Regions from separate parts of the Actinorectispora metalli genome, predicted to be linked through region 3. Evidence: riboswitches for the same ligand, from Rfam matches in the RefSeq annotation. Region 3 holds a riboswitch; each other region holds the start of a gene.

Region 1 (2,260 bases), on a different contig from region 3:
CGGGCCGTCGACCGCGCGGGCCGGTACGCACGGTGGAGGGGCGAAGTGGGCAAGCCGTAGCGAAGGTTACGAACAAATTTAGCTCAGCTATTGCCCCATTCGGCGGATAGCGGTTACTTTGCGTGGCGTCAGGTGGCGTGAGTCGGCCGTTTTGGCTCCTCTGCGCCAGCTCCTTCCCCTGTAAGGGAGCGCGCATGTTGCGCAGAGTCAGAACAGCGGCCGGTGTGCTGCTGAGCCTCGGTCTGGTCGTGAGCACCCCGGTCGCCGTGCTCCAGAGTGCGGGCGCCGCGGGCGCCGCCGGCGGCGGCCAAGCCGCCACCAGGACCACGGCCGCGCCGACACTGGCCCTGCCCTTCACCGACGGCCAGCGGGTCTACTCCGCCGGGGTGCACTCCAACAACGGCTCCTCCGGCGTCAAGAACGCCATCGACTTCTCCCCGTCCGACGGCGTGGCCAGGGCCGCCGCGCCCGGCACCGTCCGGCTCCAGCAGTGCGATGGCGGGCCGTGGGTGACCGTCGACCACGCCGACGGCTGGCGCACCGGCTACTACCACCTGGAGGGCATCCAGGTGCAGGACGGCCAACAGGTCGACACCGGAACCGCGCTGGGCCGCACCGGCAACGCACTGCCCTGCGGCGGAAGCTCCTCCGGCGCCCACGTGCACTTCACCCTCTGGCAACTCGGCGGCGTCTCCGCGGCCGAGCGCGACTGGTCAGGCAAGTCCTTCGAGGCGCTGGAGGCCATGGGCGAGTTCGCGGGCGTCGACCTGGACAACCAGGTCGTCGGCGACTGGCGGGTCCGCGCGGGCGACAACCAGTACTCCGGCAGCCTGCAGAACGTCTCCGACGGCGAACACGTGAGCCTGCCCGGCCGCTTCACCTCCTGAAGGCCGCGCGCGAACCTGCCGCGCAGTCCACGACAGGCCCCCGCCCCACCAGGCGGGGGCCTGTCGTTATCCGGACATGTCATGGCGCCGAGTGTGTGACGTGAGCGGAAATCACTTCCGCGCCGTGGCGGCGCTCGGCTAACGTCTGCCACGCAAGGTCATGAGTGCCAGTGCCAAACCCCGGTTTGCTGGCCGGCAACCCTCCTTCCGCGGTGGGGTGCCCCGGGTGAAGACCTGGTCCGTCGCAGCAGCGCGACGGGCAAGCGCGGACCCCTGAGGTCCCGGAATCACAGGAGCGCCCTGTGTCATTCGCCCTCGTCGACTCCATCCCCGCCCAGGCGACCCGGCTGCCCCAGGTGGTCGGCGCCGACCTGCGGGTGCCGCTGGTCACCGGCGGCCAGATCGGCTACGCCAACCTCGACCACGCCGCCAGCACTCCCTGTCTGCGTCCGGTCAAGGACGCCGTGGACGAACTGCTCGACTGGTACGCCAGCGTGCACCGCGGGGCGGGCTTCGCCTCCCAGGTCTGCACCAGGGTTTACGAACAGGCCCGCGGGGTGCTCCGGTCCTTCACCGGCGCCCACGCCTCGGACGCGGTGGTCTTCACCCGCAACACGACCGATTCGCTGAACCTGCTGGCCAGGGCCGTGCCCAAGGGTACCGCCGTGATCCACTTCGACACCGACCACCACGCCGCGCTGCTGCCGTGGCGCGGCCCGTGGGTGCGTCGCCTGCGCACCCCGACCACCCCGCCCGCGGCGGTGAGCGCGCTCGACGCCGCCCTGTGCGAGGCCCCCGTCGGCCCGCGGCTCGTCGTGCTCACCGCCGCTTCCAACGTCACCGGCGAACTGCTGCCGGTCGCCGAACTCGCCGCCGTCGCACGCCGCCACGGCGCCAGGACCGTGCTCGACGCCGCGCAACTCGCCCCGCACGGGCCGATCGACATCGCCGCGCTCGGCGTGGACTACGTGGTGCTGTCCGGGCACAAGCTGTACGCGCCGTTCGGCGCGGGCGCCCTGGTCGGCCGCGCCGACTGGCTGCGCGCCGCCGCGCCTTACCTGGCGGGCGGCGGCGCGTCCCGCCGCGTCGGGGAACTCGGCGAATCGCTCACCGTGTCCTGGCAGCCCGGCGCGGAGCGGCACGAGGGCGGCTCCCCGAACGTCGTGGGCGTGCACGCGCTCGCCACCGCCTGCCGGGTGCTCTCAAGCTGGGACGCCATCGGCGCCCACGAGCGGGCGTTGGTGCAGCGCCTGCGCGCCGGGCTGGCGACCATCCCCGGGTTGGTGGAGCTCAACCTGTTCGGCCCAGACCACCCCCGCGTCGGCGTGGTCGGCTTCGCCATCGCTGGCAGCGACCCCGGGCTGCTGGCCGCG
Region 2 (2,260 bases), 710 kb from region 3:
CGCGGCGCTGCCCGCCGAACTGCGCGATGCCACCGTCAGCCAGCGGTTCCACCTGGACGCGCAGGCCTGGGGTCGGGACGCGGAGCGGACGCCGTGCCTGGAACAGGTCGCCGACGCGGTCTGGCACCAGCGGCGGATCATCGTGCGCTATCAGCGGTGGGACCGGTCACCGCCGGTCGAGCGGGAGTTGGAGCCGCTGGGCGTGGTGCTCAAGGCAGGCCGCTGGTACCTGGTCGCGCGGGGCGGGGAGCACATCCGCACCTACCGCGTCGCGCGGATCTTCGACCTCCACCACGGCGAGCGGTTCGATCGGCCCACCGGGTTCGACCTCGCGGGGTTCTGGTCGGAGTGGTCGCGGCGGTTTGAAGCCGCACTGTTCACAGACCAGGCCGTCGTGTTGCTGACCGAACGCGGCATGGGCTTTCTGTTCCTGCTCGGCCCCGCCGTGGTCCGGGCCGCGGCGGAGACGGCGGTGCCGGACCGGGACGGCTGGACGCGGGTGACGATCCCGATCGAGTCGGTGGAGCACGCCGAGAAGGAGCTGCTGCGGCTCGGACCGGACGCCGAAGTGTTGGCGCCCGCGCGGCTGCGGGAACGGATGATCGCCGCGGTAACCGGGCTCGGTGATCTTTACCGGCAGAACTTTCGGGCGATTTGAGAGTCAATTTGCTGTGATTTGCCGAACGATCGGCGGCGTAAAGGGCATATCAAGTTGCCTTTGTTCGGCTCACTGACGTGTACTGGTCTTCAGTCCATCCCGAGCGGCCGAGAGACCTGGCTCTGTGACGCCGCAGCAACCACCCACCGGGCAGGTGCTAACGCCAGGAACGATGGAGGAGTCGTGTTCTCCCCGCGGATGTCGCAGGTCGCGATGGCGGCCAGGCACACCGCGTCGACCGGTGCCTGTCGACGCTGACGATCCCCGCCCGAACGCGCTCTTGACACCCGCCGCTTCCCTGGGGAACCGGCTTGCCCATGTGGAGCATTCGTGATCACCGTAGAAAAACTGCGAAAGTCCTATCCCGGCCCGGCCGGGCGGGTGACGGCACTCGACGATGTCACGTTGAGCGTCCCCGCCGGTCGGGTGTGCGCCGTCGTCGGACCCAGCGGCGCGGGCAAATCCACCCTCGCCCGCTGCATCGCGCTGCTGGAGCGGGCCGATTCCGGCTCGATCACCGTGGACGGCCTCGACCTCGCCGCCCTGCAGGGCAAGGCCCTGCGCGCCGCGCGCAGGCGCATCGGCGTCGTTCCACAGGGCGACTCGCTGCTGCGTCAGCGGACCGCGGCGGGCAATGTCGCGCTGCCGTTGGAGGCCTCCGGCCTGCCGCGCGGACAACGTCGCGACCGCGTCGCCGAACTGCTGGACCTCGTCGGCATCGGCGACAAGGCGGGCAGTCACCCCGACCGGCTGTCCGGCGGGCAACGTCAGCGCGTCGCGGTCGCCAGGGCGCTGGCCGCCAACCCCTCCGTGCTGCTGGCAGATGAGCCGACCTCGGCGCTGGACCCGGACACCACGGCCTCCGTGCTGGAGCTGTTCGACCAGGTGCGCACCGAACTGGGCGTGACGGTCCTGATCGTCACCCACGACATGGACGTGGTCCGCCGCATCGCCGACGACATCGCGGTGCTGGACGACGGTCGCATCGTCGAACAGGGGCCACTGCTGGACGTGGTGTCCACACCCGGCAGCCGCGTCGGCGACGCCCTGCTGCCCGAGACCACCGCGGGTGGGCAGACGCCGCGACACCAGCGGCTGGCCGAGGTGGTGCTGGTCGGCTTCGCGGCGGTGGGCAGTGTGCTCCCCACCGCGGCGAGCAGGCACGACGCGCAATTGTCGCTGTTGGGCGGCGGGCTGACCCGGATCGCGGACACCCCGGTCGCCCGGTTCCGCATCGGGGTGGACGGTGAACGCGCCGACGAGGTGTTGACCTGGCTGGCCGCGCAGGGCGCGACCGTTTCCGAGATTCCCGCGGGGAGGGTGGCATGACGGCCGACCATCGTGCCGAGGCCGGCGAGGGTGTCCAAAGCGCCGACACACGCCGCGAAGGCGGCAGCGGCCTCCGAGACCTCCACCCTCACGGCGGTGCCCATCGGAACTGTTGGCCTGCGGTGATCGCATGAGAAGCCATTTCGACTGGACCGAACTGCTGGCGCCCACCGGCGAGACCGTCTACATGGTGTTCCTCGCGACGGCCATGGCCGTCCTGTTCGGACTGCCGCTCGGCGTGCTGCTGCACAGCACCAGCCCGGCGGGCCTGTG
Region 3 (2,260 bases):
CCTGCATGGCTGCGGCGATGCCCGTCGGCGACCAACCACGTGACTGACCCTGCGCCTTCTTGATCTTCCAGGGCGGCATGCCGAGTTCACTGGACAGCCGGTAGGGGTCCGCGCGGCCAACCGCCGACACCCGCCCGATCGTGCGGACCGCATCGGCCAGCGCGTCAGCGATGAGCACATGCGGCACGCCGGACTGCAGCGCCCAGCGCAACGCCTCCAGTGCGGCAACCCGGTCGCCGGTGACGGCCTTCTCCGCCACGACGAAACCGGTAACCTCGGCCCGGCCGCGGTGGTAGCGGCGCACCGCGGCCTCATCCACCTTTCCGCCGGTGTCGGCGACCAGCTGGGACGCGGCGGAGGCCAACTCACGCAGGTCCGATCCGATGGATTCGATCAACGCGCCGACCGCGGCCGGTTCGACCTTGCCTCCCGCGCGCCGCACCTCGTTGCGGACGAAGTTCTCCCGATCCGACTGCTTGGTGACCTTCGGGCACTCGGTGACCTCGGCTCCCGCCTTGCGCAACACGCCCGGCAGATCCTTGGCCGCCTTGGAGCGTCCGCCCCCGGAGTGCACCACGACCAGCACGACCCCGTCGGCCGGGTTCTTGCTGTAGGCCAGCACCGCCTCTGCCAGCTCCTTGCCGATCTCGTGAGCGCCGTCCAACACGATCACCCTGCCCTCGGCGAACAGCGAGGGACTCAACAACTCGGCCAGCTCCGCAGGGGTGATGTCACTCACCTTCACCCGGCGCAACTCGGCCGCGGAATCAATCACCCGGGCGGTGCCGAGCGCGTCCGCGATCACGCGCTCCACCAGCAGCTCTTCCTCGCCGACAATGAGCTGGAGCTGACTCTGACGCACGGTTGGAGCGGTCACGCCGGACATCCTTTCACGTCGCGGGTCGGATCCCGTGGAAGCCGATGCGACTGTTGGCGGTGGCCATCCATATGGGTGTGCCGTAGCGTGAACGCCACAACCGAATATTGCTCATCCAGAGGGGTAGAGGGATCGGCCCTACGACACCCCGGCAACCGGCGCTGACGAATCCGTGTTTCTCACGCGAGGCCCAGCGATCACGGTGCCAAATCCGGCCCGCCGCGCGGGAAAGATGAGGAGAGACCTCGCGATGACGACTGTCCTAGAGACCCACTCGACCTTCGACCTCGGTCCGGCCCGTGCCCTGTCCTGTCGGGAGTGCGGTCACGAGATTCCCCTTGCCGCCGAGTTCGCGTGCTCGGAGTGCTTCGGTCCCCTCGAGGTGGCCTACGACTTCGGCAAGATCAGCCGCGAGGACATCGAGGCCGGTCCGCGGTCCATCTGGCGCTACCGCGGCCTGCTGCCCGTACCGTCCGATGTGGACTCCCACCCCAACACCCAGCCCGGCCTGACCCGCCTGGTGAAAGCCGACCGTTTGGCGCAGACACTGGGCGTGAAGAACCTGTGGGTCAAGGACGACACCGGCAACCCGACGCACTCGTTCAAGGACAGGGTGGTCGCGGTGGCTCTCGGCGCCGCCCGCCAACTCGGGTTCCGGGTGCTCGCGTGTCCCTCGACCGGCAACCTGGCCAACGCGGTCGCGGCGGCCGCCGCCCGCGCGGGTTGGGAGTCGGTCGTGCTGATCCCGTCCTCTCTGGAGCGGGCGAAGGTGCTCACCACCGCCGTGTACGACGGCGCGCTGCTCGCGGTGGACGGCAACTACGACGACGTGAACCGCCTCGCCACCGAACTCGCGGCGGAACACGAAGACTGGGCGTTCGTCAACGTCAACGTCCGCCCGTACTATGCGGAAGGCTCCAAGACACTGGGCTACGAGGTCGCCGAGCAACTCGGCTGGCGGCTGCCCGACCAGGTCGTGATCCCCATTGCCTCGGGCTCGCAGCTGACCAAGGTGGACAAGGCCTTCCGCGAGTTCACCCAGCTCGGCTTGGTCGACGAGCGGGCGTACAAGGTCTACGGCGCCCAGGCGACCGGCTGCTCCCCGGTGTCGGCGGCGTTCAAGTCAGGCCAGGACGTGGTGCAGCCGGTGCGGCCGGACACCATCGCACGCTCGCTGGCGATCGGCGCCCCCGCCGACGGCCCCTACGTGCTGGATGCCGTGCGTCGCACCGGCGGCGCCATCGAGGACGTCTCCGACGAGGAGGTCATCGAGGGCATCCGTCTGCTGGCCCGCACCGAGGGCATCTTCGCCGAAACCGCAGGCGGCGTCACGGTGGCGACCTTCAAGAAGCTGGTCGAAACCGGTCAGATCGACACCGACGC

What was found. A riboswitch is a leader RNA that binds a small molecule or an ion and turns the genes downstream of it on or off. The one in region 3 is predicted to bind S-adenosylmethionine.
Region 1: linked by a shared signal. The riboswitch ahead of ACU6XJ_RS20640 (aminotransferase class V-fold PLP-dependent enzyme) and the one ahead of thrC (threonine synthase) in region 3 are both predicted to bind S-adenosylmethionine.
Region 2: linked by a shared signal. The riboswitch ahead of ACU6XJ_RS06905 (methionine ABC transporter ATP-binding protein) and the one ahead of thrC (threonine synthase) in region 3 are both predicted to bind S-adenosylmethionine.

Annotation. Positions count from the first base shown of each region.
Region 1 covers NZ_JBREYE010000002.1:70,748-73,007, forward strand. The annotation lists gene ACU6XJ_RS20630 (potassium/proton antiporter) at 1-60, shown strand, start outside; gene ACU6XJ_RS20635 (M23 family metallopeptidase) at 195-887, shown strand; SAM riboswitch class IV at 1,044-1,159, shown strand; gene ACU6XJ_RS20640 (aminotransferase class V-fold PLP-dependent enzyme) at 1,190-2,260, shown strand, end outside.
Region 2 covers NZ_JBREYE010000001.1:1,517,728-1,519,987, reverse strand. The annotation lists gene ACU6XJ_RS06910 (helix-turn-helix transcriptional regulator) at 1-658, shown strand, start outside; SAM riboswitch class I at 750-837, shown strand; gene ACU6XJ_RS06905 (methionine ABC transporter ATP-binding protein) at 989-1,987, shown strand; gene ACU6XJ_RS06900 (methionine ABC transporter permease) at 2,118-2,260, shown strand, end outside.
Region 3 covers NZ_JBREYE010000001.1:812,156-814,415, forward strand. The annotation lists gene holA (DNA polymerase III subunit delta) at 1-877, opposite strand, end outside; SAM riboswitch class I at 986-1,116, shown strand; gene thrC (threonine synthase) at 1,128-2,260, shown strand, end outside.